One region of the Mangrovibacillus sp. Mu-81 genome, then DNA from elsewhere that is predicted to be linked to it. Evidence: riboswitches for the same ligand, from Rfam matches in the RefSeq annotation. Region 1 holds a riboswitch; each other region holds the start of a gene.
What was found. Region 1 has a riboswitch for thiamine pyrophosphate ahead of thiT (energy-coupled thiamine transporter ThiT). Riboswitches for the same ligand answer to the same signal wherever they lie in the genome.

Region 2: another riboswitch for thiamine pyrophosphate. It lies ahead of V6B33_RS21485 (ABC transporter substrate-binding protein); the one in region 1 lies ahead of thiT (energy-coupled thiamine transporter ThiT).
Region 3: another riboswitch for thiamine pyrophosphate. It lies ahead of thiC (phosphomethylpyrimidine synthase ThiC); the one in region 1 lies ahead of thiT (energy-coupled thiamine transporter ThiT).
Region 4: another riboswitch for thiamine pyrophosphate. It lies ahead of tenA (thiaminase II); the one in region 1 lies ahead of thiT (energy-coupled thiamine transporter ThiT).

What each region holds. Positions count from the first base shown of each region.
Region 1 is NZ_JBAJHU010000006.1:77,918-85,326, reverse strand. Features, by position in the region: gene V6B33_RS13795 (beta-propeller domain-containing protein) at 1-1,761, opposite strand, end outside; gene V6B33_RS13790 (threonine/serine exporter family protein) at 1,924-2,379, opposite strand; gene V6B33_RS13785 (threonine/serine exporter family protein) at 2,442-3,191, opposite strand; gene thiT (energy-coupled thiamine transporter ThiT) at 3,395-3,991, opposite strand; TPP riboswitch at 4,063-4,167, opposite strand; gene V6B33_RS13775 (hypothetical protein) at 4,254-4,553, opposite strand; gene V6B33_RS13770 (DL-endopeptidase inhibitor IseA family protein) at 4,675-5,856, opposite strand; gene V6B33_RS13765 (RNA polymerase sigma factor) at 5,837-6,376, opposite strand; gene V6B33_RS13760 (thioredoxin family protein) at 6,591-6,917, opposite strand; gene V6B33_RS13755 (general stress protein) at 7,068-7,391, shown strand.
Region 2 is NZ_JBAJHU010000020.1:20,672-28,080, reverse strand. Features, by position in the region: gene V6B33_RS21505 (hypothetical protein) at 169-498, shown strand; gene V6B33_RS21500 (Fur-regulated basic protein FbpA) at 680-868, shown strand; gene V6B33_RS21495 (aldo/keto reductase) at 928-1,830, opposite strand; gene V6B33_RS21490 (phosphotransferase enzyme family protein) at 1,919-2,818, shown strand; TPP riboswitch at 2,900-3,010, shown strand; gene V6B33_RS21485 (ABC transporter substrate-binding protein) at 3,128-4,108, shown strand; gene V6B33_RS21480 (thiamine-binding protein) at 4,120-4,410, shown strand; gene V6B33_RS21475 (ABC transporter permease) at 4,407-5,168, shown strand; gene V6B33_RS21470 (ABC transporter ATP-binding protein) at 5,171-5,908, shown strand; gene V6B33_RS21465 (transcriptional regulator SplA domain-containing protein) at 6,020-6,265, shown strand; gene splB (spore photoproduct lyase) at 6,277-7,305, shown strand; gene V6B33_RS21455 (phosphatase) at 7,360-7,409, opposite strand, start outside.
Region 3 is NZ_JBAJHU010000003.1:654,268-661,676, reverse strand. Features, by position in the region: gene V6B33_RS10375 (STAS domain-containing protein) at 1-542, shown strand, start outside; gene V6B33_RS10370 (hypothetical protein) at 679-1,023, opposite strand; gene V6B33_RS10365 (Type 1 glutamine amidotransferase-like domain-containing protein) at 1,128-1,802, opposite strand; gene V6B33_RS10360 (S8 family peptidase) at 2,238-3,452, shown strand; gene V6B33_RS10355 (hypothetical protein) at 3,526-3,810, opposite strand; TPP riboswitch at 3,912-4,026, shown strand; gene thiC (phosphomethylpyrimidine synthase ThiC) at 4,166-5,950, shown strand; gene V6B33_RS10345 (serine protease) at 5,974-6,141, shown strand; gene V6B33_RS10335 (M4 family metallopeptidase) at 6,768-7,409, shown strand, end outside.
Region 4 is NZ_JBAJHU010000007.1:84,651-92,059, reverse strand. Features, by position in the region: gene V6B33_RS14885 (hypothetical protein) at 140-337, shown strand; gene V6B33_RS14880 (sensor histidine kinase) at 464-1,600, shown strand; gene V6B33_RS14875 (response regulator transcription factor) at 1,597-2,196, shown strand; TPP riboswitch at 2,254-2,362, shown strand; gene tenA (thiaminase II) at 2,482-3,186, shown strand; gene V6B33_RS14865 (ECF transporter S component) at 3,187-3,771, shown strand; gene V6B33_RS14860 (ABC transporter ATP-binding protein) at 3,777-5,213, shown strand; gene V6B33_RS14855 (energy-coupling factor transporter transmembrane component T family protein) at 5,210-6,013, shown strand; gene V6B33_RS14850 (thiamine phosphate synthase) at 6,029-6,634, shown strand; gene thiO (glycine oxidase ThiO) at 6,641-7,409, shown strand, end outside.

The sequences.
Region 1 (7,409 bases):
CGATATTTTCATTCCATTCCGGATGATGCGCGGCTCCTTATTGAATGATTTGCCGTCATCCATGATTTTTGTATCGAAACCGAAGCCGATCAAATGGTTTTCATCGATTGGGTGCAGATAAGTGCTGAAGCCGGGAATCTTTAATTCTCCAAGTACTTCGGGATTTTCCGGATCTGCTGCATCTATGACAAACAGAGGATCCACTTGCTTGAAGGTGACGATATAGGCCTTGTCACCCATGAGCCTGACAGAATAAATCCTTTCTCCCCTGGCAAGGTTCGAAACTTCCCCTGATTTCTTCATATTGCCGTCTAATATATAAAGCGCATTCGATGATGGCTTCATATCATTCCATACCTCGCCATCTGTTGTTGCAATCCGGAAATACCCTTCATGTTCATCCATGGAAAACTGATTCAGCACCCTGCCCGGTACTTGCCCCGATGCCTGATAGGTGATCCTTGAATCATCAACTGCAAACTTATATACTTCCGTACTTGAAGTGCCCAGAGTTTCAGGGTCGCCAAATTTCTCGACTGCTATATAAAGGTTTTCCTGTGACATGTAAATGCTGTTTCCACTGCCCAGGTAAGACTGTACGGTTAGATCAGCCTTTGGGTCTTCAATATCAAGAGCTGAAATCATCGTGAAATTAGGCTGGATCGACTGAGGGAAATAGTTGATGCTGTCTGCAGGAATCGGTTTGAATCCTTCACCTTCCTGGCTGTCTTTCACCCTCGGTCTTAAATCAATCTTTGGATTTTTGTCGGCAAGCCAATAATCTGGATATAAATTGGATACAAAATAAAGAGTGTCATTTATCTTTCTGGAGGTCACATAATGTCCCTCAACCTCCACTGTCCTTAACAAGGTTGGTTTATCTTTATTGGAGATGTCATAAATCATCACCGTTGAAGAACCATTCATCGGACGGGGCATGATTTTCTCAGCAGCCCCCTTCCCTTCCTGGGACCAGCTGTCCCCTATAACAGCAATCTTGTCTTCACCCATAAATAAATGCCGCGGCTGGACGTCATGATCAAATGGGATTGAGGAAACGACTTTCATGTCCCCGGCAGGTACAGCTTTTGTAATGACCAGATTCTGATTCATCACTTGATAAATGTAGGTCCCATCGGTTTTAACGATATCCCCTTCGTCTACACCTTGAACCTGATTGTTCGTTTCGGAGTGGCTGGAACTGGAACTTTCAGCATCACCTGCAGCTTTATCTTCTGCGGATTCTGAAGCTTCCTGCCGAAACAACTGAAATTCCGAATCCTCCCTATTCATCCTTTCTCTCTTTAATATGGTCTGAAAATAGTTTGCAAGCTCTATCTGTGAGGAAAAGGAAGGCAGCTCTTCCGTGACGGTAAATATCAGGTTTGTATCTCCCCCGAATGCAAAGCCCCATTTCGTTTTCACTTCAGGAGAAATCGAAAGGGTGAACTGCCGGGGTTCTCCAGGATAACCTTCGGGTGGCGGATGGATGGTAAGAGTTTTACGATTTTCACTCAGTTCGTATGAAACATCCACCTCATTTCCTTCCGAATCTTTCACCATAACATTCTTGCTATTAATCGTGTCCTTTTTTACCGGATCAGTAAATTGCAGACTCCATTCATTATCCTGCATCACGACCAGACTGCCATCCACACTTCCCTCTGCCATGACGGCAGGTTTCTGCTGGTAAAAGAGAAACAATAAGGCTGCCGCGACCAGCACCACCCCTGCAAGGATCATAAGATACGGCTTTTTCATAGGATTGACCCACCTTTTTATTCTATTTCTCCATTAGACGGTGGTGGTGGAAGAAAGTTACAGTCCATCTGTCTATTTCACCCCCGCAGCAGGATCAGTCCTCGAAAATATTAAACCTAATAAAAAAAACAGACCCCGCTTCCAAGGTCCGTCTCATCAGCGTCAACGCATGCGGCGTGCACCTGCATTGAGTCTGGCATTTCGTATAATTTGATTGATGACTTCAGAGAAGATGAGCCCGATGGCGATTGCGCCCGATATCATGAAAGATTTTGCAGCAAGATTGATTGCTGCGTTATAGTCGTTCTGAACAAAATTCCGCATCGCATCATAAGCAAGTCCACCCGGTACGAGCGGGATAATTCCGGCTACACTGAAAATGATGACAGGCGTTTTATACATCTTGGCAAACACCTGACTGATGACCGCGACGACAAATGAAGCCAGAAGGGTTGCCAGAACGGCATCCATATCATTCAGGTACATGATCATATAAATGATCCAGCCAAGCATCCCGACGATTCCACACTTGAATAATGACTGCCTTGGCGCATTAAAGATGATGCCAAAAGCAGCTGCCGCGATGAAGCTTGTCATTAAATGCTCAAGGATTACCATTTCCAATTCTCCCTTCTGTTTAGATGGATTTGCGTCCCCCTCGTCTACAAGGCAGACGCTTATTAAAGAATCATAAATACAACTGCTATACCGGTGCCGATGGCAAATGCAGTCAGGAATGCCTCTGCTCCTTTGGAAAGCCCTGAGACAAGATGACCGGCCATCAGATCGCGCACCGCGTTTGTGATGAGAAGTCCAGGCACCAGCGGCATGACTGATCCAATGATGATCTTATCCAGTTCCTGTCCGGCTCCGACATAGACGAAACCAAAGGAAAGTATTCCGATGATGAAAGAAGCGAGAAACTCTGCAAAGAATTTGATGGGAACGAACCGATGTAAATAGATGACACTCATATATCCGGCACCCCCGGTAATAAATGCAGGTATGAAATCTTCCCATACCCCCAGAAACATGATGAGAAAACACCCGCTTGCAATGGAAGCAGCGAGGACTTGAACAAGGAACGGGTAGGAGTGATCCTCACCCTCCAATATCTCCAGTTCACTGTATGCTTCCTCAATCGTCAGTTGACCGGAACTGATTTTACGAGATATCCCATTGACCAGCGTCACTTTCTCAAGATCTGTCGAGCGCTCATTAATACGGATCAATTTCGTCTTTGTCGGTTCATCGGTTTCAATAGAAAAGATGATTCCTGTCGGAGTCACATAACTGTGCGACTCCTTTATCCCATAGGAAGCCGCGATCCGCATCATCGTATCCTCCACCCGATACGTCTCTGCACCGCTCTGCAGCATAATTTTACCGGCAAGCAGACAAACCTCCATTATATCGTACCTTCTTATCATTTTTGCTTCCAAAAGAATCTCTCCATACACCTGTCTTTTTTTGAATAGGTATAGTTTATCGGAAAAGCATCCTTATAAGCAATGAGGACTGTGAATTAATTTGGATTAGCGGATGTCTGGCCATTTTCGTGATCGGAAACGATCGATTTACTTGATAAAAAAATGAACCGAACCCCAGAGGGACCGGTTCACTTTCAATGCTATTATGAAGCTTTACGTTCCAGACTATCCACTGACACACCCTGTCTGATCAGACGAGGAGCGGTCGCAAGCAAGAAAATCAGAACAATGGAACACAACAAAGCCGATCCGAGCATCGTCACCCCGTTTGCAAAAAGCGAGAACAGAACTGGGGACATGCCGTCCGGTGCATACTCTTTAAAGAAGATGAAGCCTGCAATGAAATGCCAGAAATAGCGTGCTGCACTTCCGACAACCGTTGCTGCAACTACCCATATATATAGTTTGCGTTTCGTTTCCGCACGCAATGATTGCTGAATGCGGCGGAAAAAGAGACCTGCAAACCCAATGAAAGTGAACGCAATAAAGTATTCGATGATCATTTGAACAGGCGTGACGATCCAGGCGTTGCCAAGTGCAACCTGCAATACCCCCCAAACAAATCCAGCCAACAGACTTGCTTTAAAGCCTCTTCTGAATGCCAGGATGAAGATCGGCACCATCGAGAAGGAAATCGAAATGCTTGGAGAAAGATCGATAGACGGCAGCAAATCAAGAATGATTGCAAAGGCAGCCATTAACGAAGCCTCTATCAACACGACTAGACTTAAAGATTTCATAAAAAAATCTCCCCTTTATTTCCTAAACGAAACCATAAGGGAGAGACAGTAACGATAAACAGGCACAACAGCCTATCCATCGTCCACATTCCTACGCTAGTACTAACTAACAGGTTCGAAGGGTCAGAACAGGCAGTGCCGTTCACTCTCAGCATATCGCTCCCCTTGTGGTCACGTTTATTTAATTTGAATTCAATGAGTATTATACATTAATAGATAAAAGATTAAAAGATTTTGCGGACAGGAAAATGAAGAAATGAAATCAGGGACTTTCATTAAGTGGATCGTGCAGGATGATGACCGGCATTGATTTAGGGGCAACCATGAAACCATAGACTCTGCCGTCTTTATCCTTGTAAGCAACGGAATAATCTCCGAATTGCGGAGAAAACTCCACGTCCTGGTATTTCAGGTCGAGATGGTTGTACTTCAAGCCAACATATAATTTGGTGGCAATCCGCGCTGTCAGGTGCTGAACAATCGTCATCTGATTTGCTGCAATAAATAATAGAAGGGCTGCAATCGTCAAAATCACTTTATTCGCTCTGGACAACCTAAACATGATTCCTCTCCTTCCCCGGAAAAATAAATGTGAATATTGCGTATACTATTTATTATATACCTATTCATTGGGACATGACAAAAGAGCTACTTTTTTTCAGCAGCTCTTTTTCAGAAAGGTTCTATTGAATAGGCATATATCCTACACTCCAGTAGCCATCATCATCTTTGACCATTTGGAAACCCATTTTCCCTTCTCCGCCATTATCGAATCTTACATAACCGTGGATGTCATCCTTTTGAATGAACTCTCCTTCTTCAATTCCTTTATAAGTGTGCAAAACATTCTCCTTTGTATCAGGTGGAAATGACGCCTGCTCTTCTTTCGTCCATCCAATGTATTCAGGACGGTCTGTATACATTTCATAGAGAAGGTCCTGTCTTTTATCAAGCGAAGCCTGAACATAGATTTTAGCAATACTGACCGGGTCCATGTTTTTCAAGTGGGCTTCAGTTGGATCATCAGAGAATACTTGATATACTGCCCTTTCTTCATCGGTCAAGGAGAAGTCGGAGGAAACCGGCTGCTTGGAATCACTTGGTATTTCTGCACTTGAAGGTGGGGAGAACGGCATTAATCCATTAATCTTCCAGCCGTCAACATAGCTTAATGAAATATCGAAAATCTCTGTATCCTTCTCTCCATTTTCAACAGGTACTTCAAAGGTGACATAGGTGTTCCCTTTTGGATCGACAATCTTTACTGCTGCCGCATCCTGCCATAAATAACTTCCTGAAAAATTCTCATCCGGCTGTGCAAGCCGCCCGTCGATTTCTACAAAAGAGTGCATTTCCATTATCTGCTCAGCAACTTCTTTCGTGAATGTTTCCATCAAAAACCCCATGACTTTTTCTTGAGTATCAAAGTCTGCTTCTAAATAACGATATTGTTCATCATTATGTGCGAAGGTCCCGTCCATTTCCCCTCCTCCGCTGTTAACCACTACAGAATAATGGGCAAATGCCCGTCCCAGCAGCTGTACGGCCGATTCCTCATTCAGCTCTGCCTGCGGTGCTGCTTTATCCTCCGGCACAGGTTCCACTGTCTCTGGCTGCTCCTGCACACCTCGGCTGCTCAATGATCGATCATCATCACTCATAAGATATTCAATGGCAAAATAACCACCGATCAATACAAGCAAAATCGTTACAACATTCGGGACCCATCCCCTGAATGATCGTTTGTCTTTCATTTTCTCCTGAAACAGCTTATTTTTCAGTTCATCTTTATATGCTTTCCTTCCATTGAGTCCGGGTCTGTTTTTTAAGGGCTGAAGAAATTGATCATCTGATTTTCCGCTCATGTATAACCCCTCCTTCACCTAAGCTGCCTAGCTGTTCTTTCAATAATTTAACCGCTCGATGATAAGCCACTTTCACTTTTGATTCTTTCCAATTCAAAATGTCAGCCGTTTCTTTGACGGAATACTCTTTCAGTCCCCTCAGGATGACAACATTTCTGTAATCCGGCTTTAACGTAAAGAGTGCCCTTTGTATCACCTCCCACTCTTCTTTCCCTTCAATGAGTTGTTGAGGATTGCCCTCCTCGCTTCTCATTACATCTGCTATTGTTTCAGGAAGTAAGGATATCCATTTCCGTTTCCGGTAGTGATCGATCGCAGTCCTTTTCGCTATGGAAATGATCCATGTTTTAACGGAAGATTTATGATTAAAAAGAGGGTAGCTTTTAAACACTCTGATGAATGCTTCCTGCGTCAGATCCTCTGCTTCGTTTTGGCTGTTCGTGAAAAACAATAGATACTGATAGACGTCTTGAAAGTACTTTTCATAAAGCAGTTCTAATTGACCCGGGTCTTCTCTCAATGCCTTCCCCCCTTTTACTGTATATATTAGTCGATTCCATGGTGAAATTGGTTTCATTTTCCTTATTTTTTATTTTTCAGCACAAAAATAGAGCCGCCTGTAAGGAAGCCCCTTGGTACATAATGATTCCATCCTGTTTCAACCCTTTAAACAAATGTTTAACTTCATCAACCCTTGCTGCATCAGGCTTCCAGAATCTTAAACAAACGTTTGTTTAAGATTCGAACATAGTTGCCAGCCTGGACAGACCATGGTTTAATTCATCAATCGGAACGAATCGTGCTTTTCTCAACATTTCCTTTCCTTCAATAAATACAATCAGCACGGGCACCGTAAAGATCGAGTACTCTCCGGCGATTTCAGGTATTGCCTCTGCATCGGCATGAATGGACACAATCCCGGGGTATCCCTTCAACACCTCTTCAACCTGCGGCAATAAAGCATGACAAACCGAACAATTTGGTCTTGAGATATATAAAAGGACCATTCTTTCGGTTTCTACAGTGTATTTAATGGATTCCAAAGTATGAAATTCTTTCATTTCTCTGCCCTTCCTTTCCTGCATGAACTGATTATCGTTATGTATTCCCTTTTTGCCATTCATAAATCCTGTTTTAGCCGGCAATGTTTAGTATCAACATAAGCCGGGAAAAGAAAGATTGTAGTACAAAAGATATTGGAGGAGATTCATATGAAACCGACTGTTAAAGAATTCTATAATGATAATGAATTAATTTCAGAAGTGGAAAAATTATCTTCTCAAGGTATAGACAAAAAGAATCTTTATGTATTATCGCACGATGATGACCGCACGGAACGAGTAGCCGATAATGCAAATGCAAATGAAATCGGTGCGAAGGAAACGGGCATCGGTACGGCACTGGGAAACATGATTCTCAGCAAAGGCGACGAATTGCGCAATCAATTACAGGAGATGGGCTTTTCTAAAGAGGAAGCCGATCAGTACGAGGAAAAGCTGGATGAAGGCAAAATATTATTACTGGTTCAGAACTAGTATTTAGCAAAAGCTGCG
Region 2 (7,409 bases), on a different contig from region 1:
AAATGAACCGTTTTGAGTATATCCTTTTAAAGTATCGACATTTCATATCCACTTCCAAATGATGTTAAAAAGGCGATACCATTTGAGTATATCGTTAATAATCAGCGTTCGCTCAATGATGACATCGATGGATGATAGAGCAAGTGATAGTCGGAAAGGAGAACGATTATGGCAGACGTTTTTAATCAGGAGTTTGTTGTAGCTATTATCATGGCCTTTTCTGCTTATATTATTTTAAGAGGAATAGCTATTTTCTTTGGCAAAGCAGGAAAGGGCTATCTGGAAAATATTGAAACACCAAAGAAACTGTATTTGCAATTGATCGGTGTTTATTATGTAGTTTCAGGTGTCTTGGGCTTGTTGATTCCAAGTCTTGAATGGAAAACGGAAGATATTTATTTTGCCATTGCTTACTTTGCAATCGGTTCAGTCGTTTTCTGGGTTGGTCTTGATTTCTTCATTAAGCGAGACAAGAAAAAGCAGCTTCAGCAGAATTAAAATGAATTGCCCAGGTGCGTCCACCTGGGCTTTTTTTGTATTGATAAGTGTTCCGAACCCATTTCTATCAGGAGAAAGGACCGAATTGACTATGTTGTATTTTCCGCATACTGGAAATGAAGCGGGAAATGGTTTAACATCATCCTGTTTTGGGGTATATCCCAAATTGGAGGGATAAAAAATGCTGCACCAAGAAAGTAAATCAACGATTGAGAATTCACCAGAAATGAAAAAAGACTTTTACATTCAACAGCTGTTGAGAATAGGTGTATATAAATATTTCGGCAAACAGCTTTATGAGTTGTCGATGACTGAACTTCAGGAAGTTTACATCGAATATTATGTGAGCAATACTGATTTAATAAGCTAAAAAAGACGAGCCTCTAAGCGGGATCGTCTTTTTTAGTGGATTCATCCTGACATTGATCTTTAAGGAACTTCATGTCCCATCGAACTGTGCAGTATTTCAAACCATTGATCATGATTCAATGTTAATGATTGAGAATCAATGGCCGTTTGAATTCGGTCTTTTTTACCAGAGCCTACAATCGGCATAATACTGGCGGGATGATTCAACAGCCATGCATAAAGTACGGAATCGATTCCTTCAGCGCCGATTTCTCCCTGGATTTTTTCAAGCGTTGTACGGAGGCGTACAGCTTTATCGTCCTGAGAAGTGAAAATATTACCGCCAGCAAGCGGTGACCAGGCCATGGGTGCAATCCTGTTTTCCTGACAGAGATTCAGGGTTCCGTCTTCAATATTTTCAAGATTATAAGCTGATAATTCAATCTGGTTCGTCACCAAGGGGTATGGCAGATGGGATTGAAGCATATTCCATTGATGGTCCTTGAAATTTGAAACCCCGAAATGAAGGACTTTTCCTTCCTCTTTTAACTGCGTAAATGCTTCTGCGACCTCTTCACCATTCATAAATGGATCGGGACGGTGAATGAGCAATACATCGATGTAGTCAGTACGTAAATTTTTTAACGATTGCTCCACTGAAGACAAAATGTGTTTTTTACTTGTATTGTAATGATGTGTTCGGTGCTGAGGGCGATTTGGTGATGGAAGAACGATGCCGCATTTCGTGACAATCTCCATCTTTTCTCTAAGGGAGGGGGCAAGCGAAAGAGCATCTCCGAAAATGTCTTCGCATGTGTAAGACCCATAGATATCGGCATGATCGAATGTGGTGATACCCTGAGCCAGATTATATTGAATCAGTGACAATGTCTCTTCCTTCGATTGGTTCCACTCGGAAAGCCTCCATAAACCATGAATGATGCGGGAGAAGGATAAATCTTTACTTATTGTGATTCGTTCCATATCTACAACCTCTTTTCTTAATTTGTATGGTGTCTGCTTAATCAGTCATACTAAAGTGTATCTTACTATGCGGGGGAAGGAATATAAAATGATAACCCTTTTATCGGACTGGGGTCTTGAAAATGCCCATATTCTCAGCCGTCATACAAACGCCTTGAAGGTGTCCGCCGGAAACTGCACCTATTATTTAAAGCGAAGGAAACAAACCTGCAATTTTGAACGCTGGGAAGAATTCCGGATTTCTCAATACATAGTGGAGAACGGCCTGCTTGCAGAAACTCCGTTGCTGACAAAAAATGGGGTTCCTTTCATCGTCAAGGATGATTCTTACTATTCGCTATATGCGTCTTTAAATGGTGTTTCATTTCAACATCTTAACACGATCACACTCGATCAATGCTTTTTACTTGGTCAATATCTGGGAAGCCTTCATCAAGGCTTGTTGACATACCCTGTAAAGGATCATATAGCTGTATGGGATGTTTTTGAACATATGAAAGACTGGCTCTCTATAGATCATTCAGAATTGAATGAATGGGCTGTGAAGGTGTACACGCAGCTCATCCCTGCAGAAGCGTTATATGCCCAATTGCCGCATCAGCTTATACATAGCGATGTTCATCTGGGCAATTTTGTATGGGGTGAAAATAAGATCATCGGGTTGGTGGATTTGGAACGGATCAGACGATCGCCCCGTATTGCAGACGTTGGTTATTTCATTACGGTCCTGTTAAGAAATATGTATACTGAAGGGAGAACAGGTGACCTTTTTAACAAAATAAATCGGTTTCTCAAAGGATATTCATGGAGGCAGATAGTTGATGAGAAAGAAATCCTTTCTTTATATCCGTTGTGCATGGTTTTCCTTCTCCAATATACACTTTTTTACTCCTCCCGAGGATTCGTTACGGAAGCTTCCAGTATAAAGAGAATGATCGGTAACTTATCAGGCAGGAAGGAATTTATGAAGTCATTGACGGATCTTTAGGAGATTTGTTCAATAACTGTTGAATTGTTACGCTTTCTATGGCAAAGTAAAAGTGTAAATAACGTTTATCTAATTACATATCTGGAAATGTAGGGGGACCGGTGCTGCCGGTTGAGAGTGTATCCATTCAGATACTGACCCTTGGAACCTGAACTGGCTGATACCAGCGTAGGAAACATATTCTTAAACATCGATGATGATTTAATAATGCGTCCTGGGCTAAGCCCGGGGCGTTTTTTTATTTCACATTTTTTCGGTCTAAATGTGAAAAATTAAACGTTAGCTTATACATCAGGAGGAGGAACGGGAATGAAGAAATTAATCGTCCTTATTTTCGCAGTAATGGTACTGACAGCATGCGGCGGTGGTGAATCGAAAGAAGAGCAAGATGAGTTGAAGAAGGTCTCGGTCGTCCTGGATTGGACACCGAACACGAATCATACCGGACTTTATGTGGCAAAAGCAAAAGGCTATTTTAAAGACAAAGGACTTGAGGTTGAAATCCTTAAGCCCGGAGAGGCCGGGGCTGATCAGCTGGTGGCATCAGGAAAAGCCGAATTTGGAGTTGGCTATCAGGAAGGCGTGACACAGGCACGCGTGAAGGATGTCCCGATTGTATCAATTGCTGCTGTCATCCAGCATAATACATCAGGATTTGCATCTCCGAAGGAAAAAGGTATTACCTCTCCAACAGATTTTGAAGGAAAAAAATATGGAGGATGGGGTTCCCCTGTTGAAAAAGCAGTCATGGGCTCCATAATGAATCAGCAGGACGCTGATGTTGAAAAAGTCAATTTTGTTAATATTGGCGATACAGATTTTTTTACAGCAGTGAAAAGAGATGTGGACTTTGCATGGATCTTCTATGGGTGGACTGGTATTGAAGCAGAGCTTCGCGGTGAAGAGCTGAATATGTTATATGTAAAAGATTACTCAGAAAAGCTTGATTATTATACTCCTGTCCTGACCACGAATGAAAAAATGATTGAAAATGATCCTGATACCGTCCAAGCTTTCCTTGCGGCTGCTTCGAAAGGGTACGAACTAGCCATTGATCAACCAGAGGAAGCAGCTCAAATCCTTCTTGATGCTGAGCCCGATTTGGATAAAGAGTTAGTGATGAAGAGTCAAAAGTGGCTTGCCCCAAGATATCAGGATGATGCAGATCGGTGGGGAGAGCAGAAGCTGGAGGTTTGGGAGAACTACGCAGACTGGATGTATGAAAATCAATTATTGGACAAAAAACTAGAAAGTAAAAAAGCGTTCACAAACGACTTTTTACCAAAATAGAGGTGAGAAAAATGGGCGAATCACTTGTAAGTATTCAAATCATTCCCAAGACCAAAAATGGGGAAGATGTCATCCCATATGTTGATGAAGCAATTTCAATCATTCAGGATTCAGGAATCAAATATGAGGTACATCCGCTGGAAACGACGATGGAGGGGAATTTGGAGCATCTCTTCGATATCATCCGGCGAATGAATGAGCGGATGATTGAAATGGGCAGTAAAAATGTCATTTCTCAAATAAAAGTCCTTTATCAGCCTGACGGGATCCATATGGACGATCTGACGGGGAAATATAAATGACAACGGTTATTCGCAAAGGATGGAGACCTGTCTTGGTCCTCATCCTTTTTTTCGTTTCATGGCAGGTTGCAACCGCATTTCTCTCCATCCCTTCATGGTTGATCCCGTCTCCCGTTGAAATCGTGAAAGAAGGAATACATTCGTGGAATGCGTTCAGCGGACACCTTACATCAACAATCCTCCTAAGTGTATGCGGATTTATTATTGGCTCCATGATAGGACTGGCAACTGCTCTGATCTTACATCTATTGCCAAAAGTGAAACAGGCCCTCTATCCACTCTTGATACTGTCTCAGAATATCCCGATCATCGTCCTTGCCCCGCTGCTCGTCGTATGGTTCGGATTCGGACTCTTGCCTAAGGTCATCGTGATTACTTTAGTCTGCTTCTTCCCGGTATCAGTTTCGGCAATGGATGGATTCAGACAGACAAATGAAGAGTACATTCACTATATGAAAATGGCTGGAGCAACTAAAATGCAGCTTTTCCGAAAGGTGGAGTGGCCGCACGCCCTGCCGTCGGTTTTCTCTGGACTCAAGATTTCGTCGACCTACAGTGTGATGGGTGCTGTTATTTCTGAATGGCTTGGTGCACAAAAAGGGATAGGGGTTTATATGACCCTTGCTTCTTCTTCGTTTCGGACAGATCGGGTTTTTGTGGCTATTTTCATGATTATGATACTCAGTTTACTCTTTTTTTGCATAATCGTCTTACTGGAAAGGACGGTGGTTAAGTGGAATCGGAAGGAGTGGAAATAAAGATGACATCACTATCGATTAATAATCTTTCGAAATCATTTGATGGGGAGATGATCTTGGATCATCTTTCCTTCAGTGTGGATGAAGGTGAATTTGTTACGATTCTGGGTCCATCGGGCAGCGGGAAGAGTACGTTGTTTCATCTGATAGGGGGACTGTTTGCCCCAGATAAAGGGGAGATCAAATTAAACGGACTATCGATTACCGGAAAGCAGGGCTCAATTGCCTATATGCCCCAAAGCCCCTCTCTATTACCGTGGCGTACGGTGATTGAAAATGTGCTGTTAGGTCAGGAACTGTCCGGAAAAACAGACAGGAAGAAGGCAATGCGAATGATTGAGCGTACCGGCTTGGAAGGATATGAGCAGGCATATCCCTCCCAATTGTCGGGGGGGATGAAGCAGCGTGCTGCATTCATTCGTGCATTGGTGAGTCCGCAATCATTCCTTTGTCTGGATGAACCATTTTCAGCACTGGATGAATTTACACGTCTTGATATGCAGAAATGGCTGTTGTCCATTTGGGAAGAAGATCGGAGTTCCGTCTTATTCGTTACACATAATATCGATGAAGCCCTGTTTCTATCGGATCGTATCATTGTATTATCCAACAAGCCTGCAAGAGTGCAGCGGGAATTTACGGTTCCGTTTCCACGTCCCAGACAACAGGATATCCTTTTGTCTGAAGAATTCTTATCGTGGAAAAAGGAAATCTTTGAAGAATTATCCTATTTTGCATAGTACTTCTCGTGCGGCATAAAACATCTTTTACCATCATAATTCATCACCTTCTGACAAAAAATGAAAGAAGCTGGATACCTTGAAAATAAAAGAAATGAGAAGGTGAAGAATATGGATGTGAGCAATCAGAACATCCCGTTTAACGCGGGAGATGTGGTTTATGTCATTTACCGTAATCCTCATACTCAAAGCGTCGCGAATGTTCAGGAAGCGGCTGTTGTGAAAAATCCTGAAAACCCCGAAGAATTGGCCCTGTTCCTCTATGAAACATATTATCCACTTTCAGATGATCTGGCAGTGTACCATTCGGAAGATGAAGCCGAGAAGGTATATAACCAATCATTCGGTGACCTTTAGGATGAAGAGTCATGGTTAAGCCATTCGTCCCGCAATTGGTTTACTTTGAACCGGGTGCACTGGAGTATCCATTGGGGAAAGAGCTGAAAGAAAAATTTGAAAAAAGGGATGTGGAAATAAGGTATACCACATCCCATAATCAAGTAAGGGACCTTCCCGGGGATAATCATTTTCAAAAATACAGGATTGCGAAGTCCACCTTGGTGGTAGGGGTCAGGAAGACGTTGAAATTTGATACGTCCAAACCATCAGCAGAATATGCGATTCCGTTTGCAACCGGCTGTATGGGTCATTGCCACTACTGCTATTTGCAGACGACAATGGGGAGCAAGCCGTATATCCGCACATATGTAAATGTAGATGAAATCCTTGAGTCTGCAGATAAATATATGGCAGAAAGGGCACCTGAAATAACAAGATTTGAGGCAGCGTGTACATCGGATATCGTTGGGGTCGATCACCTCACACATTCCTTGAAGCGTGCAATCGAGCATTTTGGTGAATCCGAACTTGGAAAACTGAGGTTTGTGACAAAATTCCACCACGTCGATCATTTGCTTGATGCAAGGCACAATGGCAAGACAAGATTCAGATTCAGCATAAATGCTGATTATGTAATCAAACATTTCGAGCCTGGAACATCCCCGCTTGAAAAACGATTGGAAGCCGCAGGTAAAGTGGCCGGTGCAGGTTATCCGCTCGGATTCATCGTGGCCCCTATCTACATTCACGAAGGGTGGGAAGAAGGGTACAGGAAAATGTTTCAACAACTTCATGAGCATCTGCCCCCTGAAGCGAAGGAAGATTTGACATTCGAATTCATTCAGCACAGATTCACAAAGCCGGCAAAACGGGTAATTGAAAAAAATTATCCGATGACAAAGCTCGAATTAAATGAAGAAGAGAGACGGTATAAGTGGGGGAAATATGGAATCGGCAAATATATTTATCAAAAAGATGAAGAACAGGAATTGAAAGATAAACTATTTGCTTACATGGAGGAGTTTTTCCCTCAATCCAAACTTGAATACTTTACCTAAAACAGGAGATAAAAAAAGGGACTGATACCATTTGTGAAAATGATCATCAGTCCTTTAATTAAAATCGGGAAGGATCGATTCAAGACTTTTTACCTTTATCGCTA
Region 3 (7,409 bases), on a different contig from region 1:
ATAAAAAAGCGATTCTAACCAGCATCATTTATTGGAATGATCATTCTCTTCCGAATGAGATGCTTGTAAAAGTAAATATTGAAATTGATCAGGTCTTCAATACGATGATATCAGCCTTTAGTGAAGCATACAGCGATTATTCAAAGCAGCAATTGAAAAAATCTGAAGAGAAGTATCTTTCCCTTTCGACTCCTGTGGTACCGATCTTTGAAAACCTTGCCATCCTTCCGCTTATCGGTCAGGTAGACGAAGTTCGTGCAGACATGATGATTTCGCATGTCCTGGATGAATGCAAAAAATTGTCCATCCATCAATTGATCATTGATCTCTCTGGCGTTTATGAAGTAAATCCTCTCTTTCAGGAAGGGATCATGAAACTCATCGACAGCCTTAAACTTCTGGGAATCGAACCTACGCTATCAGGCATGCGTGCTGAAATGAGCTTGAAATTTATAGAAGTTGGCATCAACCTAACCAATATTAAAATCTATCAATCTTTAAATAAAGCGATTCAAGGCCGTCAATTAAATTTGACGAAATAAATTCAAAAGTGCCCGTTTTTCACTGAATTAGAACAGTGGAAAACGGGCACTTTTGTGATTGGCAGATTCAGCTCTTATGAAGGTTGATGAAAGTACAGTCCATTGAGTAATCTTCTGCAGAACTTATATTGTATCATTAACGGCAAGAAAGGATTTCTTTTTTATTTTTGACAGTTCCATTACTCTTGTTGATTACCACTTCAAATCCCTTGCAAGACGATGGATCTCTTTCATCGGAAAGCTCAACAACGATCTCTTCGCTCATTTCATGCACATCTCTCATTTCAAACGGTGCAGAATCAAGCTTTTCTTCTGTTCTCCACCATCCTGCGAGATACCGCTTGGAAATGTCAACGGCAAGTGTCCTGTTTACAGGCAGATCTGATTGTTCAATATGTAGTGTACGGGCATCATCACTTAAGAACATACCCAGCATGATCAAGATCCCGATTGCTGGAAAAAACAGTAGTTTTACATTCATCTATGTCACCTTTTTCTATACCGCAAATTAAATTACTGGAAGTATTTTCAGATGCATTCAGGACTGGTGGCTCTGTCGATTTTATTTATCTACAGTTCCTTTGGTCACAAAATTATATCCCCTATTCCGATTACGCGGATTTCCTTTTCATCATACACTGCTGCTTCTTTATTTCCAATCACCCTTATTCTCTGATCTTGAATAGATAACCCCGTCTCTTCCGAAAGAGCGATGACAGGCAGTTGATATCTATTGATGAATGAAAGAATGAATGATCGGTCATCTTCCTCATAATGACATTGAATCGCATACTTTCCCACGAGCTGAAGACCCGCATAATCTCCTGAACAATCCTTATTTGAGTCACTGTTTTCCGCTGTCATAATATGGCTGCCTAAAACGATCCCCCCTGCACTGCCTCCATAAATGGTCCCCCCATTCTTCAAATATGTCTTAATCACATTAGAAAAGTGGTTACCGTTCATGGTTCTCAATAAGTGAAATGTATTTCCCCCGCCCAGATAAATTCCAGAATAATTCTGTAAATCTGCCACACTCTTATGTTCTAAATCTGTCCACATCTCGATATTATCTATCCCCAATGGACGAAAGACTCCCGTGATCCATTCATAGCAACTTTCATAGGATGCTACTGACAACTCCATGGCCACAGGGATATATAAAAGCGGAAGTTCCGGATGTAGTATTGAAGCAAAATGCCGATCAATTTCTCTTGTTTGGTTAGCATCTCCTCCACCAGATATCACGATATGTCCCAATGCTTTCACTCCTCCTATCCAATATTGTCATTCTACCATTTAATTGTAAGAATTCTCCACCACTTCTTTAAACAATCTTTGAATAACAAAAAAATTGAAAATCGAGGTTGGGAAAAGACATGACTGATTTCCTATACATAACATATTAAAACATGAAGTTTGAGGAAATTTTTCATAGAAATCGGGCATTTTTTAATTTTTCCATTCTTGATTTCCTAATAAATCCATTTTCCCGCCTGCAAGGGGGATTCTGCATTTTCAGATAGTCTGCTAGAATCCTATTTAGCGAGATGCACTACATACAAGGAATATCTTCATCAGCATCTCCCATCTATTATTCGAAAGGGGGAAAACGAAAGGGTATTAATTCATTTCAGAAATTTGTCGTTACCGTTTTGAGTCCACTCTAAAAAAAGAAAATGGAGGAATACGATTATGAAATTTAAAAAGATTGCCGCTCTATCATTAGCTGCTTCACTCGCCATCTTTCCAAGCTTTGGCGGAAGCGCATTCGCAAAAGATTCAAACCCTCTCGATAATGCTGCAAAAAAACCAGCCGTAAGTAAAAGTCTTGAAAAAAATGAGTATGTTAAAGGTGAAGTGATTGTAAAGTTTAAAGATTCAGCATCAAAATCATTAAAAGGCAGCGCACTTAAAAATATGAATGCCACAGAAATTCAAGACACAGATGCAGTCAAGTCACCTTACAAAGTCCTTAAGGTCGGGAATGTGGAGGCTGCGGTCAAAGCTTTAAATAAAAATCCTAATGTAGAATACGCTGAACCCAACTATAAACTTGCTTCTACCTGGACTCCGAATGACTACTATTATCAAGGCTATCAATACGGTCCCCAAAACACTTACACCAATTATGCCTGGGATTACACCAAAGGCAGCAGCGGCCAGGAAATAGCAGTACTTGATACGGGAGTGGATTATAATCACCCCGATCTTGACGGTAAAACCATCCGCGGTTATGACTTTGTCGACAATGATTACTACCCGATGGATCTGAATGGCCATGGTACACATGTAGCAGGTACTGCTGCTGCTGAAACAAATAACAGTACAGGAATTGCTGGAATGGCTCCCAATACTAGAATTCTTGCAGTCCGGGTCCTGGATGCAAGTGGGAACGGTTCATTAACAGACATTGCTGATGGTATACGTTATGCGGCCGACCAGGGTGCGGAGGTCATCAATCTTTCCCTGGGTTGTGATTGCTCAACGACTACATTGGAAAATGCGGTTAACTATGCATGGAACAAAGGAAGTGTAGTCATTGCTGCAGCTGGAAATGACGGGGTCTCAACTACATTTGAACCGGCTTCATATTCAAATGTAATTGCAGTAGGTGCCGTGGACAGTTCTGATCGCAGAGCTTCATTCTCAAATTACGGTTCATGGGTAGATGTGTCTGCCCCGGGTGTTGACATTGCTGCAACCGTACCAAATAACGGATACGCGTACATGTCAGGGACATCAATGGCTTCCCCGCACGTTGCAGGATTAGCGGGGCTTCTTGCAAGTCAGGGACGCAGCAATAGCCAAATCCGCCAGGCAATCGAACAGACTGCCGATTATGTAAGTGGAACTGGTACTTACACTCAACATGGCAGAATCAATTCATATGATGCGGTAAGATACTGATCTGAATTTGGAAAATCCCTCCTGCCAATCAGGCTGTGAGGGATTTTTTTATTTTATAATCTCACCTGAAGCATTATGAAGATGCTTCGAATCCTGATACTCCTGCATTCGTGATCACTCTGCATGCCCCATATTTCTTTTCGGCCTTCCCTGCAACTGTTCCGACAGTGTCCATCAAGTCATTGAAAGCAGATTGACCTCCTTCTTCCATTGTAGTTAAAGATGGGAAGTGTTTCTTAGGGATGGCTACAATATTTACTCTGTAATAAGAGAAATTCGGATTAAGGAAACCAAATAAAAATACCAACTTCTTAAATAATGAACTGTATCCAGAATAGGAAATTTCTAAAATGTCCACTATTCGGGATAAAGTTCCCTTTTAAAAGATCGTTTTTTATATTTTTTTTAATGTTCCTTTTATTTTACTTAAGACTCATGTATACTAAAACCAAATTAAATAGAAATAACTAGGGGAGTCCAATAAGTTGGGCTGAGAGAGAAACACGTTAAAGTTTCTTGACCCTTTGGACCTGATCTAGATCATACTAGCGTGGGGAAGTTAGAAAAAATAATCATGTATTGAATAAACTTCTACATACAAAAGCCGGTCCATCCTTTTTGGATTCGGCTTTTTTTATTTAATTCATTTCTTTAATCCTCTTTTATTGTTCTAGATCCCGTCCTTTAATTTTAAAAAGGGAGAGATTTATTCTATGTCAACAACTTCATTAAACGAAAAAAAAATTTCCATCATGTCTAGTTTTTCAGGTAGTAAAAAAGTTTATGTTGAAGGCTCAAGACCCGATATCAAGGTACCAATGCGTGAAATTGAACTAAGTCCTACAACTGGTGCCTTTGGTGAAGAAGAAAATCCGCCATTTCGTGTCTATGATACAAGCGGACCATATACGGATTCTAATTATTCAGTTGATATTACAAAAGGTCTTCCTCCTTTTCGAAGCACATGGATTCATGAACGAGGGGATGTTGAGGAATATGAAGGAAGAGAAATTAAGGCTGAAGACAATGGATATAGGGATGAAAATGATCCTCGTGCTAATCATAATGTGTTCCCTGGTCTAAAGCGTAAACCATTACGTGCAAAAAAAGGGAGAAATGTCACACAGCTTCATTATGCAAGAATGGGCATCATCACTCCCGAGATGGAATTTATCGCATTAAGGGAAAATATGAAATCTGAATTTGTGCGTGAAGAAGTTGCAAGAGGACGAGCAATTATTCCTTCTAATATCAATCATCCTGAGGCAGAGCCAATGATCATAGGACGTAATTTCCATGTTAAAATCAACGCAAATATTGGGAATTCTGCTGTTTCATCCTCCATCGAAGAAGAAGTCGAAAAAATGACTTGGGCCACACGTTGGGGTGCTGATAATATTATGGACCTATCAACAGGGAAAAACATTCATACAACAAGGGAATGGATTATTCGCAATTCAGCTGTTCCTGTAGGAACCGTTCCTATCTATCAAGCACTTGAAAAAGTTAATGGAGTTGCCGAAGACCTTACATGGGAGGTTTACCGTGATACTTTGATTGAGCAAGCCGAGCAAGGCGTAGATTACTTCACAATTCATGCTGGTGTTCTTTTGCGATATGTTCCGTTAACAGCAAAACGTTTAACAGGTATTGTATCCCGAGGCGGCTCTATTATGTCACAATGGTGTCTTCACCACCACAAAGAAAGCTTTTTATATACTCATTTTGAAGAAATCTGTGAGATTATGAAAACTTATGATGTTGCATTCTCTTTAGGGGATGGTCTGCGTCCCGGTTCAATTGCCGATGCCAATGATGAAGCACAATTTGCGGAATTAGAAACTCTTGGAGAACTAACACAAATTGCTTGGAAGCATGATGTACAGGTAATGGTTGAAGGTCCAGGCCACGTACCTATGCACCTTATTAAAGAAAACATGGATAAACAACTTGAGGTTTGTAAGGAAGCTCCTTTCTACACTCTAGGGCCACTTACAACTGACATAGCTCCTGGCTATGATCATATTACATCTGCGATTGGTGCAGCCATGATTGGTTGGTTTGGTACGGCTATGCTTTGTTATGTAACACCAAAAGAACATTTAGGATTACCAAACCGGGATGATGTACGTGAAGGTGTAATAACTTATAAAATAGCTGCACATGCTGCTGATTTAGCGAAAGGCCATCCAGGAGCACACAAAAGAGATGATGCCTTATCTAAAGCTCGTTTCGAATTCCGTTGGAGAGATCAGTTTAATTTATCATTGGATCCTGAACGCGCTTTAGAATATCATGATGAGACGTTACCTGCAGAAGGTGCAAAAACAGCACATTTTTGCTCAATGTGTGGACCGAAATTTTGTAGCATGAGGATCTCTCAAGATATTCGTAACTACGCGAAAGAAAAAAAGCTTGATACAAAAGAAGCAATAGAAAAAGGAATGAAGGAAAAAGCTGAAGAGTTTAAGGAATCTGGTGGTAAACTATATCAATAACTCTTGCTGTTAGGAGGTTTACGTTGAAGATCCAAATAATTGAAGAGGAGATCAATCAATTAAAAACTCACCTTGCTTTTTTGGAAAAAAGCTTAAAAGAGATTCAACAAAATTGTGATCATCATTTTAAAGGGAATCAATATTATGAAACTTGTATCAAGTGTAATAAGGTAATTGTTTTATACTATTAGCAGTGTAAAGCTACCCTGCCCTAATACTACCTCAGTATCTGGTACACTTTTCATCTAACTAAAGCAGTTGAATATCAAAAACGGACAGGTAGTTTTAATGAAGACTTATTACTTCATATCTCACCTTAGGCTGGAACATATTAACTTACCATTTTAATCCAGAGAAAGTCGTCTCATTAGATCTCTAAGACTACTGAAAATTTCTTAGCGTTGTAAAAAACGGGGGATCGTCTTGAAAATGGACTTAGCGTTGTCAATCCGCATTTTCCTGACGGTACCCCAATAAGAGTGGTATGTTAATAGAACAATGTATTTTTAGTTTCAAAAACAATCTTCACTTCAGTCTTTCCACTCAATACTTCATCACAGTAAAAATCATTCGTCAATCTGACCACTCCCTATTAGATTATTCCCTTCTATCAATTTTTACATATTTATCCAGTTTAAACCCTGAATTTTCTTTTGCCGATTATGCCTCTATTTCATGAAAATTTTCCTGATTCTCTTCGAATATACTCTATTTTTTCTACTCATATAGACCCTGTTTTTCTCAATACCCAGAGACTCGATAGAATGATACGATTTTATTGACAGAATTTTTAGAAATAAAAACAGGAGGAGATCATGTGAAGAAGAAAAAGTTAGCAGGTATTGGTTTGTCGGTTGGTTTGTTGACGGGGATGATTGGAACCGGTAATGCGGCTGCACAACCACAATCAACTATTCAATGGAACCAAAAAGCAGGGACACCGGAGTTTGTTAAAGGAGCCCTTTCTGCTCCATCTAAAGGAAAGGCTGAATCCATTGTACTTTCTTATTTGGAAAATAACCGGAAAACATTTAAGTTGTCTGCCGAAGAGGCAAATGAACAATTCAAGGTTTTATCCGTGGAAAAGGACGAACTGGGGCTCACAGTCGTCCGCTTTCAGCAAATGTATAAAGGTGTCCCTGTCTGGGGGTCCACTCAATCAGCTGTAGTAAAAGAAGATGGTGTCATTCAGGCCTTCTCAGGTACTGTCGTTGCCGACTTAGATAAGAAAAGCTTAAAGGCAGGCAAAAAAGTGAATGCGAATAAAGCACTTAAAATCGCTAAAAAGGATTTAGGGCTCGACCCTATCCTGGAGAAAAAGGTAAAGCCAGAACTTGTTATTTATACTGATGGTGATTCTGCCAAATACGCTTACTTCATTAACTTGAATTTCCTTCAGCCCGAACCGGGCAATTGGAATTACTTCATTGACACCAAAACCGGTGAAGTCCTCAATAAA
Region 4 (7,409 bases), on a different contig from region 1:
AGGATGCTTTTTAAGTCTGTATTTCTGAACTAAACTCTTGTCCTTAAAGGTATATACCATATTGATAGAGCGTGATATAATCGAGATAGAATAATGCTAGCATGCGCTAGCACTTGAAACTTGGAGGGTGTAACAGTATATGAGTACCGGCAATAGGATTCAGTTGAATGTGAGGATTGAAAAAGAAACAGCTCAGCAATTAGATGAAATTGTAGAATATTATCAGGAAAAGACGAAAATAGGCAGAATATACAAGGGTGATGTTTTGACAGATATCATCAAAAAATCCCATGAACTGATGTTGAAACAAATCGCCATCCAGAACAGGAAGTACTAATCGGATAAATTCAATAAAATGTGTAAACTGTGACATGATAGTGTACGGTATACGCTTTTTATCATAAGTTTAGTAACTGATAAAATATCAAAACTTTTTACATAAAAAGAGGGTTTGATCGTGCAATTGCCTAATAAATTCATTAAAATTCAAAAAAGCTCTGGCATTTCGCCTTATATATGGAGTATCATCAGCATTCTCCCTTTTTACTTTATCTTTCAATCTTCATCAACGATTGAAATTATTGTAGGGATCACGCTGACCATTTTGTTTTTCATCTTTTTGAGGCTTGCCTTCCTTTCCAGAGAGTGGCCGGTTTATTTATGGACATCCATTTTAATCGCCATATCCATCACGATGACAATTCAGTTTAATTTTATTTATTTCGCTTTTTACATTGCTTACTACAACGGTAATATAAAAAACCGGATTGCGTTCTTGACGCTGTATATCATCCACCTGGTGCTCACAACCGCCTCGATCAATTATAAGTTTGTAGAGCAGGAAGATTTATTCCTTTCTCAAATACCGTTTATCTTGATCATTTGGATCAGTGTCATCCTGCTTCCATTTAATATTTACAATCGGAACAAACAAGGTTGGCTGGAAGAAAAGCTGGAAGATGCGAATAAAAGAATCTCAGAACTTGTCAAACAAGAAGAAAGACAGCGTATCGCACGTGACTTGCATGATACATTAGGTCAAAAGCTGTCTCTTATCGGGTTGAAAAGTGACTTGGCGAGAAAGTTGGTCTATAAAGACCCGGAACAAGCTAAAACGGAGTTGAAAGATGTGCAGCAAACTGCCAGAACCGCATTGTCAGAGGTGCGGACGATGGTCTCCCAAATGAGGGGAATCCGTTTAGAAGACGAAATTGTAAGGATCAAGCAAATTCTTGCAGCAGCAGAAATCGAACTGATAATAGATGACACGTCCAATATACCGGATACCTCACTCTTTCTTGAAAACATATTAAGCATGTGCTTAAAAGAAGCGGTCACAAACGTCGTAAAGCACAGCGGGGCCACTACATGTGAGATTACCGTTGAGGAACATGATAACGAGTTAACAATCAAAGTGAAGGATGATGGCATAGGTGTTCAGAAAGATCAAGATTTATCTAAAGGAAGCGGACTGCGAGGCATGGAAGAACGCCTTGATTTTGTCAATGGGACGCTTGAAATCATATCTGATCATGGTACCTCTTTGATCATGAGAGTTCCTAAGGTTATCAAACAGATCGACAGGGAGGGAATGAAGTGATTCGCATTGTGATTGCAGAGGATCAAAGAATGATGTTGGGAGCATTAGGCTCCCTGCTTGATTTAGAGGATGATCTGGAGGTCGTCGGAAAGGCAGGTAATGGGGAAGAAGCCATCTCATTAGTCCGCAGTCTCCATCCCGATATTTGTATAATGGATATCGAAATGCCCGAGAAGACAGGTCTCGAGGCGGCTGAAGAATTGAAAGGGGAAGGATGCAAAGTCATTATCCTTACTACCTTTGCGCGTTCAGGTTATTTTCAACGGGCTTTAAAAGCGGGGGTCAAAGGCTATTTGTTAAAGGACAGCCCGAGTGAAGAGCTGGCAAGCTCAATCCGGCTTGTGATGGAAGGGAAAAGAATCTATGCCCCTGAACTGATGGATGATATGTACAGTGAAGAAAATCCTTTGACAGATCGGGAAAAAGAAGTTCTTGAACTAGTCGCAGATGGAAAAAACACAAAAGAAATCGCAGATGAACTCCAGCTCAAAACAGGTACTGTCCGAAACTATATTTCAACGATTCTGGACAAACTTGAAGTGAAGAATCGGATCGAAGCGATCACTCACTCAAAAGAAAAAGGCTGGTTCAAATAAAGCTTGACAAGATAAAATTACATGATACGATAACAACGAAATCAAAAATTATAAATGACGATCCACTAGGGGTGCCTTTTGAAAAGGCTGAGATTAAAGTGTAACTTTAAGACCCTTTGAACCTGATCTGGTTGGGACCAGCGTAGGGAAGTGGTGTTTGAAGAGACCATATACACTTTTTCATGTATTGCCTTTTCAAGCCACTTTCTGTTCGCTATTTGCGTAATGGAAAGTGGCTTTTTCTATTCCCCGTTGTTGGGTCGTCGGGAAAAGGAGAGAGAAATGATGACATTTTCAAAGAAGTTGCGGGAAGATGTGAACGAAATTTGGGAAGCGAGCTTTAATCATCCGTTTGTTAAAGGGATAGGTGACGGTACACTCCCGCTCGAGAAATTTCGTTATTACGTGCTCCAGGATGCCTACTATTTATCGCATTTTTCGAGGATGCAGGCGTTTGGTGCAGCTGTTGCACCAGACTTACATACGACGTCCAGAATGGCTGCCCACGCACAAGGTACGAATGAAGCCGAATTATCGCTGCATGAAAGCTTTTCAATCCGGCTCGGTATCACAGAAGAAGAAAAGGATCTGTTTCAGCCGTCTCCAACCGCTTATGCCTACACCTCCCATATGTACCGTGCAGCTCAATTCGGGGGATTCGGAGATATTATAGCAGCCATTTTACCATGCTATTGGCTCTACCATGAAGTCGGTGAGCACTTGAAGTTGTGTTCGCCGGATGAACCGATTTACCGTGAATGGATCAGCGCTTACGGCGGAGAGTGGTTCGGGGAATTGGTGAAAGAACAAATTAATCGATTGGATGAGATCGCAGAGAAAGCAGGCGACGATGAGAAGGCAAGGATGAAAGAGCTTTTTACATTAAGCAGCATATATGAGCTTCAATTTTGGGAGATGGCATATTCCCTTGAAAAATGGCCTTTTGAGAATCATTTATTTAAAAAAATCACAGGAAAGCCGGTGAGATGAATGATGAAGTTAAAACTGACTGACATTCTGGTCACTGTCGTCATTTCAATCGGGTTTGGAGTCATTTATAAGGTTTGGGGTCCGGTATACAGCATGATGAAACCGTTCGGACTTCATGCTGATCAGCTTATTTACGGTATGTGGTTTATGGCGGCTACGGTGGCTTTCCTGATCATCCGCAAGCCTGGTGCTGCGCTGCTGGCCGAGATCGCAGCTTCATCGGGAGAGTTTCTGATGGGCTCGGAATGGGGGCTTGAGGTCCTTCTGTTTGGTATTGTGCAGGGACTATTTGCGGAAGCGATATTCTTTGCGACAAGATACAAACGATACAGCCTCCCAATTGTAAGTCTTGCCGCCATTATGTCTGCATTTGGTTCGATCATGATGGATATGTTCAAAGGATACATTGGCGACCTCGCCACTTGGAATCTGCTCCTGTTTCTGGGCGCGAGATTACTTGGTTCAGTACTGATTGCAGGAGCAGGGGCATTCTATCTGGTGAAAGCGTTGGAACGGACTGGAGTGACTAACCTTGTCAGACCGGCAGCCCAAGAAGACTATGAAGCTCTAGATAGACAGGTGTGAATGGAATGAAGATTGATAAGCTGAGATTGAAATTTCCAGGTGAATCGGAATTCATATTCAAGGATCTTTCACTTTCGATCGATAAAGGTGAAAAGGTTTTGCTGCTTGGTCCTTCAGGGTGCGGGAAGTCTACACTGCTCAATGTAATGGCGGGACTGATACCGAATGCATATGAAGTTCCGATGAAAGTATCCTCCATTTCACGGCCATCTTCCTGGGGATATGTTTTTCAAGATCCTGATGCCCAGTTCTGTATGCCGTATGTGGATGAAGAGATTGCATTTGTACTTGAAAACCTGAATGTTCCCAGAGAACAGATGAATGAAAGAATTCAGGAACTGCTGAAGAAAGTCGGGTTAGAACTGAAGGAAGTACATACGAGCATACAGCAGCTGTCAGGAGGGATGAAACAAAGACTCGCCATTGCTGCTGTTCTTGCTCTTGAACCCGATGTACTTTTTCTTGATGAGCCGACTGCATTGGTGGATGAGAATGGATCAATGGATATATGGGAAACGCTCAAGGCTGTCGGTACGGATAAAACAGTGGTAATCGTCGAGCACAAGTTAGATCACGTACTGGATCTGGTAGACCGGATCATCCTATTCGATAAGTATGGTGAAATCATTGCAGATGGTCGAAAAGAAGAGATATTGCGATCCTACAAACAAACTCTAAAGGACCACGGAGTGTGGTATCCGGGTGCTTGGCGTGAGTACATTGCTTCACGTTCATCGCAACAAGATGAGTCACATGGTGAAAAGATTCTCGAAATCGAAGAATTTAAAGGATATCTGCAGAAAAGACCCAAAATAACCGTTGATAACGCTTCAGTGAGGAAAGGTGAATGGATCACGATCCTTGGCAAAAATGGTGCCGGAAAGTCCACCCTGCTTCATGGTTTGATGCAATTTATCAACACGACGGGAAGATACGAACTTTTCGGGAGGAGGATTGACAGAAAGAAAACGCCTGAAGGATGCACGTTCGTTTTTCAGAATCCTGAGTTTCAATTTGTCACTCATTCCGTCTATGAAGAAGTAGCTTACAGCTTGAAGAGGAAAGAAATAAGCGGAGAAACGGTGAGCTTGAAAGTCAACGAAGTGTTAAAACGGTTTAACCTCGTCGATCATCAACATCAGCATCCTTATCAATTATCCATGGGACAAAAAAGGCGGCTGAGTGTGGCAGCTTCGATCATGAAGAGTCAGGATATCATATTACTGGATGAGCCTACATTCGGACAAGATGCTTCGAATACGTTCCGTTTACTCGAGATGCTGAAGGAACTGCAGCTTCAAGGTTCTGCCATTTTGCTGGTGACCCATGATCAACACATTGCCCGTACTTTTTCAAACAGAATATGGACGATTCAAGATGGTCATTTACTGAAAGATGAGTTGTGTGAGGAAATGATTGATGAGAGGGAGGGGATTATTTGAGGATGGAAGTTGTGTCAAAGCAGACCTGGATGCATTACATTAATCCGAGCTTCAAATTGATCATCATGGTTCTCCTGTTTATCGTAATCCTGACCATCCATCAATTGAATCTGTTAGTGTACTTGACCGCTTTCTCCCTTTTGCTGTTCTGGCTTAGCTCTGGACATAGCGTGAAAGTGAAAACCCTGCTTTTGCTCCCCTTTATCCTCGTGTTTGCATCGACTGCGGTTTCAATGATTCTCTTTGGGAAGGGAGATGTCATCTGGGTGAAGTGGGGCATCATTCAAATCTCGGAGGAAAGCTTTTATCGAGGAGTACACATCGGATTCAGGGCGTTTATTTTTGGAGTGCTTGGGTTGTTATTCACACTTTCTACCAGGCCGGTACTGCTTTTTTATTCTCTGATGCAGCAGCTTAGGCTGAAACCTAAATATGCATACAGCTTCATGGCAGGTTTCCGTATGCTTCCGATTATTGCCGAAGAATTCGTGACTATACGATTTGCACTGAAAATAAGGGGGGGGGGAAACAAGAAGGGGATCAGAGGTTTGTTTTTTACATTCAGGAATTACGCACTCCCGCTTCTGGCACAAAGCATCAGGAGAGCTCATCGAGTAGCTGTTGCGATGGAAGCTAAGGGTTTTTCAGGCAACGGGAAGAGGACCTATTATTATCGAATCGGATTCTCAAAGTATGACAGTGTGTTTTTGATCGTCATGATCGCAATCGCGATGATCAGTTACACTGCTGCAGATTCATTCCCGATTTTCCCAATCCGTGATGTGCGTTATATGAAGTAAAAGGAGGTCATTTATATGCAAAGGCAGCTTCACGCTGTTACAAGCGGGAAACAAAGCAGGGATGAGACATTCCGTATTGCTTTGGCTATTCAACCATACATCGATTACTTCCACATCAGAGAGAAAAGGTGGAGCGCTTTTCAAATCAAATCATTCATACTGGATTTAGTGAAAGCCGGGATGCCGGCGGAAAAAATTCTTGTGAATGACAGAGTCGATATTGCCGCAGTGGCGGGGGCTGGAGGGGTTCAGCTGGCACATCATAGTATAGGTGTATCAGAGGTTAAGAGACATTTTCCGACTCTGATGATTGGGGCTTCTGTTCATTCGAGGGAAGAAGCAGTCCCCCTGAGGGAGAAAGGAGCAGATTTTCTTCTGTATGGAAATGTGTTTGCTACATCTTCCAAGGAAGGTAAGCCCGGGATCGGATCGCCTAGGGTGAAGGATCTGGTGAAAGCAGTTGATCTGCCGGTCATCGCCATCGGTGGCATCAAGCCCGTAAATGTGCAGGAAATCAACTCGACCGGGGCTGCCGGAATTGCTGTTTTATCGGGGATTTTCCTTTCGCAGGAACCGGCATGCGCCGCGAAAAGGTACCGACAGGAGCTCGATAGGAGGTGAAGAAAGTTGAACGTACATTATGATGCGATCATTATTGGTGCAGGAGTGATAGGCTGTTCGATAGCTTATCAACTTGCCAAACGAAATAAGAAAGTACTCATTGTTGAAAGGAGCAAAATAGGAAATAAAGCTTCGACTGCTGCAGCGGGGATGCTTGGCGTTCATACGGAATTGGGTGAGGACGCAGGATTGCTGCAGGCTTGCTTGAAGAGCCGGGATATGTTTCCGGCACTATCGGATGAAGTAAAAGAAATAACCGGAATTGACTTCGAGTTGAGCCAAAACGGAATGATCAAACTTGCATTCTCAGAATCAGATGTACTTGCATCACAGCGTTTGTTATCCCTAAGTAAAGATGTAGAGTGGCTGACAGAGAGAGAGGTTTCCTTGTTGGAACCGAGCGTGTCAAGGAATATTGGGGGCCTGTATGCAAATAAAGACGGCAATGTGCACGCCGGGAAGTTTACTCTCGCATTGGCAAAATCCGCAATAAGACTCGGCTCCGAACTTAAGGAATACACCCCGCTATTGAGTTTCATACTTGAACACGGCGTGTGCAAAGGAATAAGAACGCATGAAGGAACGTATTACGCAAATGAGGTCATCGTCGCAGGAGGTGCCTGGAGCGGACAAATATTGAAACATGCAGGATTCAGCACCGCCGATTATCCGGTGAAGGGTGAATGTTTCTCCGTCATGCTTGAACGTCCGATTATCAATCGGACGATTTTCACTAATGGCTGCTATCTTGTTCCAAAGCGAGGAGACCGGCTTT